2 regions of the Streptomyces sp. NPDC048481 genome follow, and region 2 is predicted to be linked to the other one. Evidence: riboswitches for the same ligand, from Rfam matches in the RefSeq annotation. Region 2 holds a riboswitch; the other holds the start of a gene.
The links. Region 2 has a riboswitch for S-adenosylmethionine ahead of ACGFSH_RS04305 (aminotransferase class V-fold PLP-dependent enzyme). Riboswitches for the same ligand answer to the same signal wherever they lie in the genome.
Positions count from the first base shown of each region.

Region 1 (3,400 bases), on a different contig from region 2:
GTTGACGAAGCGGCGCAGCTTGCCCTGGTCGTCCAGGACGCGCGCGGCGATGCCGGTGTGGTTCTTCTCCAGATCGGAGATGACCTCGCCGAGGGTCGCGCCCTCGGCCTTCACCTCGGCGGCGCCGCCGGTGTAGGTGCGCAGGATGGTGGGGATGCGGACGTTGACGCTCATACGAGGCCAGCCTCTCGGAAGGAGTCCAGGTTCGGACGGATGGTCGCGGTCAGGCCCGTGCCGGCCACCGCGTCCAGGGTCTTCAGTCCGTCGCCGGTGTTGAGGACGACGGTGGTCTTCGCCGGGTCGAGCAGGCCGCTCTCGATCAGCTTGCGCGTCACCCCGACCGTGACCCCGCCGGCGGTCTCCGCGAAGATGCCCTCGGTCCGCGCCAGCAGCCTGATCGCGTCGACGATCTGCTCGTCGTTCACGTCCTCCACCGCGCCGCCGGTGCGCCGGGCGATGTCGAGGACGTACGGGCCGTCCGCCGGGTTGCCGATGGCCAGCGACTTGGCGATGGTGTCCGGCTTCTGGGGGCGCACCACGTCGTGCCCGGCCTTGTAGGCGACGGACACCGGGGAGCAGCCCTCGGCCTGCGCACCGAAGATCTTGTACGGCCGGTCCTCGACGAGCCCGAGCTTGATCAGCTCCTGGAGACCCTTGTCGATCTTCGTGAGCTGCGAGCCGGAGGCGATCGGCACGACCAGCTGGTCGGGCAGGCGCCAGCCGAGCTGCTCGCAGATCTCGTAGGCCAGCGTCTTGGAGCCCTCGGCGTAGTACGGGCGCAGGTTGACGTTGACGAAGCCCCAGCCCTCGCCCGCCGGGTCGCCGATCAGCTCGGAGCAGAAGCGGTTGACGTCGTCGTAGTTGCCCTCGATGCCGACCAGCTCGCCGCCGTAGATCGCGGCCATGACGACCTTGCCCTGCTCCAGGTCGTGCGGGATGAACACGCAGGAGCGGAAGCCCGCCCGGGCGGCCGCGGCGCCCACCGCGCCGGCGAGGTTGCCGGTGGACGAGCAGGACAGGGTGGTGAAGCCGAAGGCGCGGGCGGCCTCGATGGCCTGGGCGACGACGCGGTCCTTGAAGGAGTGCGTGGGGTTGCCGGAGTCGTCCTTGACGAAGAGCCTGCCGGGCTCGACGCCCAGCTCGCGGGCGAGGTTGTCGGCCTGCACGAGCTTGGTCCAGCCTGGGTTGATGTTCGGCTTGTCCGCCACGTCGGCCGGGACGGGCAGCAGCGGCGCGTAGCGCCAGATGTTCGCCGGGCCCGCCTCGATGCGCTTGCGCAGCTCCTCCGTGTCGTAGGAGGAGAAGTCGTACGCGATCTCGAGCGGGCCGAAACACTCCTCGCACGCGAAGACCGGGCCGAGGGGGACGCGGTGACCGCATTCGCGGCAGCTCAGCGCCACGGCGGGACCGAGGTCCACGGAAGAGGTCGGCGTAGAGTCGGTGGTGCTTGCAACAGTCTGCGCAGCCATGTGAGGCGAGGCCCTTTCTCCTCATCTTCCTCACGACGCATCTCGCCGTGAGACGGATTTGGCACCTTCCCGAGCCGGGAGCCTCGCGGAGCGCGCACCTGGTGATCGGTGAGCGGTACGAGACCGGCTGGAGGGTTGCCGGGGCTTCATCGGGCCGTGTCCCTCTGCCCCTCTGGATGAGCGGTGTGAAGTTGTGAACGGGGGCGACCGGACATGCGATGGTCATCCGCGTTGTTCAAGACTGTAACCGAAGGCCAGGACAGTTGAGATAGTCGTCCGAACCGCGAGATGGATCACACGGTCACCCCCCGTGCACCCAAAGTGATCATGACAGTGAGGAGCCGTGGACCGTGCTGGAAGAAGTCGAGCGCTGGCTGGCCACCCGCTCCTGGTCGGTGACCGATCGCCCGCTGCACAGCGTCCTGGCCGCGAAGCGCGCCGCGAACCAGTCGGTGTCCGTCGTCCTGCCCGCGCTGAACGAGGAGGAGACCGTCGGCGACATCGTCGCCGTCATCCGTCACGACCTCATGCACCAGGCGCCGCTCGTCGACGAGATCGTCGTCGTCGACTCGGGATCCACCGACCGCACCTCGCAGGTCGCCGCGGCGGCCGGGGCGCGGGTCGTCCACCGGGACGAGATCCTGCCGCGCATACCGGCCGCGCCCGGCAAGGGCGAGGTCCTGTGGCGCTCGCTGCTGGTCACCACCGGCGACATCGTCTGCTTCGTGGACGCCGACCTGCGGGAGTTCTCCTCCGACTTCGTCGCGGGGATCGTCGGCCCGCTGCTGACCGACCCGGACGTGGACCTGGTCAAGGCCATGTACGACCGCCCGCTGGGCGGCGCGGCCGGGCAGGGCGGGCGGGTCACCGAGCTGATGGCCCGGCCGCTGCTCAACATGCACTGGCCGCAGCTGGCCGGGTTCGTGCAGCCTCTCGGCGGCGAGTACGCGGCGCGCCGCACCCTGCTGGAACGGCTGCCCTTCCCCGTCGGCTACGGCGTGGAGCTGGGCATGCTGGTCGACGCCCTGCACCTGGTGGGCCTGGACGCCCTGGCCCAGGTCGACGTCGGCGTGCGCAAGCACCGCCACCAGGACGGCCAGGCCCTCGGCCGCATGGCGGCGGCCATCTACCGCACCGCGCAGCTGCGGCTGGCCCGCGGCCACCTGGTCCGCCCGGCGCTGACCCAGTTCGAGCGCGGCCCCTCCGGCTTCGAGCCCCGCACCCACGCCGTGGACACGGAGGAGCGCCCGCCGATGGCCCAGATAGCCGAGTACGCGTCCCGCAGGGTGGCCTGAGAGCGGACCCGCCGCCGACGACGGGCCAGCCCGGGCAGCGCGGGCCGCGGGTCACCCCGGGTGACCGTCCGACCAGCGCCGGACCCCGGCGGCGTCCGTCGGGGCCGGCGAACGTTTGAGCGTTTACGGAGCGGGCTAGGTTGAGGCTTATGGCTTCCACGCACGACACGTCTGCCTCCCGCGGTTCCGCTCAGGTACTGGTCGCGTCCAACCGCGGCCCGGTCTCCTACGAGGTGCGCGAGGACGGCTCGCTGCACGCGAAACGCGGGGGCGGCGGGCTGGTCTCCGGTCTGTCGGCCATCGGGCCCGACGCGGGCGCGCTGTGGGTGTGCTCGGCGCTCACCGACGGCGACCGGGAGGCGGTCGCGCGCGGGATCGGCGAGGAGGGCGTGCGGATGCTGCCCGTCCCGGCCGACGTGCACGCCGACGCCTACAACGGCATCGCCAACTCGGTGCTGTGGTTCGTCCACCACATGCTGTACCAGACGCCGCTGGAGCCGGTCTTCGACGCGGAGTTCCGCCGCCGGTGGGCGGCCTACGAGACCTACAACCGGACCTTCGCGCAGGCGCTGGCGCAGGAGGCGGCGCAGGGGGCGGCGGTCCTGGTCCAGGACTACCACCTGTGCCTGGTGCCGG
Region 1 is NZ_JBICXC010000005.1:432,957-436,356, forward strand. Features, by position in the region: gene ACGFSH_RS18835 (MoaD/ThiS family protein) at 1-174, opposite strand, end outside; gene thrC (threonine synthase) at 171-1,469, opposite strand; SAM riboswitch class I at 1,488-1,652, opposite strand; gene ACGFSH_RS18845 (glucosyl-3-phosphoglycerate synthase) at 1,820-2,764, shown strand; gene ACGFSH_RS18850 (trehalose-6-phosphate synthase) at 2,914-3,400, shown strand, end outside.
Region 1: linked by a shared signal. The riboswitch ahead of thrC (threonine synthase) and the one ahead of ACGFSH_RS04305 (aminotransferase class V-fold PLP-dependent enzyme) in region 2 are both predicted to bind S-adenosylmethionine.

Region 2 (3,400 bases):
TCGGCGCACTGCCGCCGGGGCCATGCCGTACGGGAGCGACCGCGGGTCCGTGGGGGGGGGCGGGGCGCGCAGTTCCCCGCCCCCCTGGAGGGGGTGACCCCCACGTCGGGCGTCTGTTCAGTTCACCGACGGGACGCAGCGGCCGTTCTCCGTGTGGTACTGCCACTTCGCGCCCTCGGTGACCAGCTCGCGGACCGCCGTCACGAAGCGGTCCACGTGCTCCTCGGGGGTGCCCGCGCCGAAGCTCACGCGGATGGCGTTGAGGGACTTCTCCCCCGGGGCCGCCTCGGGGGCGCCGCACTCGCCCTGGGTCTGCGGGTCGCCGCCCAGGAGGGTGCGGACCAGGGGGTGGGCGCAGAAGAGGCCGTCGCGGACGCCGATGCCGTACTCGGCGGAGAGGGCGGCGGCGAAGTGGGAGCTGTTCCAGCCCTCGACGACGAAGGACAGCACGCCGACCCGGGGGGCGTCGTCACCGAAGAGGGACAGGATCCGCACCTCGGGGACGTCCGCCAGTCCCGCCCGCACCGTGGCGATCAGGTGCTCCTCGCGGGCGACCAGGGCGTCGAAGCCCGCCTCGGTCAGCGCCTTGCAGGCGGAGGCGATGGAGTACGCGCCGATCACGTTCGGGGAGCCGGCCTCGTGGCGGGCGGCGCTCTCGTGCCACTCCACGTCCACTCCCCCGTCCTCGCGCCGGGTCACCTTGCGGCTGGCGCCGCCGCCCGCGAGGTAGGGGTCGGCCAGGGTGAGCCAGTCGGCGCGGCCGGCCAGGACGCCGCTGCCGAAGGGCGCGTACAGCTTGTGGCCGGAGAAGGCGACCCAGTCCACGTCGAGGTCACGGACCGACACCGGGTGATGGGGGGCCAGCTGGGCGGCGTCCAGGACGATCCGGGCGCCGTGGGCGTGCGCGGCCGCCGTCAGCTCGCGCACCGGCCACAGCTCGCCGGTGACGTTCGAGGCGCCGGTGACGCAGACCAGGGCCGGGCCGTGCGGGTCGCGCGCGGCGAGGGCGCGCTCCAGGGTGTCGACGGCCTGGCGCGGGCTGCGCGGGGCGTCGAGGTAGGTGACGTGGGCGTTCTTCCAGGGCAGCAGCGAGGCGTGGTGCTCGGTCTCGAAGACGAAGACCTGGCAGCCGGCGGGGAGCGCGGAGGCGAGCAGGTTGAGGGAGTCCGTCGTCGAGCGGGTGAAGACCAGCTGGTCGTCCGGGCGGCAGTCGAGGAACTCGGTCACGGTGCGGCGGGCGTTCTCGAAGAGGTCCGTGGACAGCTGCGAGAGGTAGCCGGCGCCGCGGTGGACGCTGCCGTAGTAGGGGGCGTAGGCCGCCACGTCGTCCCAGACGCGCTGGAGGGCGGGGGCGCTGGCCGCGTAGTCGAGTGCCGCGTAGGCGACCTCGCCGCCGGTCACGAGGGGAACGGTGACGTCCCGGCCCAGAACGGGCAGCGGGGCACAAAGGGTGCGGGCGGCGGCAAGGGTGGAGACGGACATGGCGAACTCCCGTGAGAGGCAGGGGGAACCGCCGTGCGGGCGGACAGGGCTCCGGCACGGAGGAAGGGGAAAAGAGGTGCAGGGGATGCGGGGCGGGGCTCTGCGCCCTAGCGCATTCGCTTGCTCACGGGAGACTCCCTCGAACGACCCAGGACCCCTGGTTTCGCGAGGGGTCCGCGCTTGCCGTGGACCTTGCTGTCCACGGCCTGGTCTTCACCCGGGGCACCCCGCCACGGACGGAGGGTTGCCGGACAGTCGGCCGGGGCCTCATGACTGTCACTCATGACCTGGTACAGGAAACTACGTCAGGTGATCGTCGTCCCGCAACCCGTGTCCGGATCGCGGGACGCCCGCCGCCGCCGGCGTCACGCGTTGCTGGCCGCCACCCAGCGCTCCAGCGCCCGCTTGGCCGCGCCGGAGTCGATGGACTCGGCCGCCCGGTCCATGCCGGCCCGCAGCTGCCCGGCCAGCGGCCCGGCGCCCGGTTCCAGCGCCACCAGGGCCGCCGCCGAGTTCAGCAGGACGGCGTCGCGCACCGGGCCCGTCTCGCCCTCCAGCAGCCGGCGGGCCACCTCCGCGTTGTACGAGGGGTCGCCGCCGCGCAGCGCCTCGACCGGGACGAGGGCGAGGCCCACGTCGCGCGGGTCGAAACTCTCCTCGGTGACCTTGCCGTCGCGCACGACCCACACGCGCGAGGTGGCCGTGGTGGTCAACTCGTCGAGACCGTCGTCGCCGCGGAAGACCAGCGAGGAGTTGCCTCGCTCGGCGAAGACGCCGGCGACGACCGGCGCCATGCGGGGGTCGGCGACGCCGACGGCCTGGGCGGCCACCCTGGCCGGGTTGGTCAGCGGACCGAGCACGTTGAACACCGTGCGGATGCCGAGCTGCCCGCGCGCGGCACCCACATGGCGCAGCGCCGGATGGAACTTGACCGCGAAGCAGAAGGTGATCCCGGCCTCCTGGGCGACCTCCTCCACCCGCTTCGGGGTCAGCTCCAGATTGACGCCGAGCTTCTCCAGGACGTCCGAGGCGCCGGACGCGGAGGACGCGGCCCGGTTGCCGTGCTTGACGACCGTGGCGCCCGCGCCGGCGACGACGATCGCCGACATCGTGGAGATGTTGACGGTCTTCGCGCCGTCGCCGCCCGTGCCGACGATGTCGACGGTCGGGCCCGGCACCTCGATCAGGTTGGCGTGCTCGTACATCGCGCGGACCAGCCCGTTGATCTCGGCGACGGTCTCGCCCTTGGCGCGCAGCGCCACCACGAACCCGGCGATCTGGGCGTCGGTCGCCTCTCCGCGCATGATCCGGTCCAGCGCCCAGAACGTGGCGTCCGCGTCCTGGTCGCGGCCGTACAGCAGGCCGTTCAGCACCTCGGGCCAGGAACGGCCCGCCGCGGTGTCGCCTCCAGCGGGGGTCACAGCGCTCATAGCCGCTCCTGCGTGTGTCGTCGTGAGTCGTGCGTCATACGTCGTGCGTCGTGCTTCATACGTGGTGCGTCGTGCGTCGCCGGCCGGTGGGCGGCGCGAACCCCACCCTATCCAGCCGCGGGCACGGCACAGGGCCCCGTCCGACAACCGGACGGGGCCCTGTGCGTGGCGTGGCGACGCCCCGGGCGATCAGTGGTGGCCGTGGCCGCTCGTGATCTCCTTGTACTCCTCGACGGTGGGCTTCGGGATCTGCTGGTCCTCGCCGAAGTACGCTTCGCTGATCTTGGCGCGGAGCTTCTCCTTGCCCGTGACCTTGCGCTCGACGCCGTTGTCGTCGACGGTGGCGCCGATCGCGGCCGGCGCGTACTGCTCGTGCGCGGTCAGGGTGTGCAGCTGCTCCTGGCTGAGCGGCTCGTGGATCTCGATGAACTCACCGTGCGGCAGGCGCTTGATGGTGCCGGTCTCGCGACCGTGCAGCACCTTGTCCT
Region 2 is NZ_JBICXC010000001.1:1,017,583-1,020,982, reverse strand. Features, by position in the region: gene ACGFSH_RS04305 (aminotransferase class V-fold PLP-dependent enzyme) at 118-1,482, opposite strand; SAM riboswitch class IV at 1,654-1,770, opposite strand; gene trpD (anthranilate phosphoribosyltransferase) at 1,848-2,912, opposite strand; gene ACGFSH_RS04295 (cytochrome bc complex cytochrome b subunit) at 3,102-3,400, opposite strand, start outside.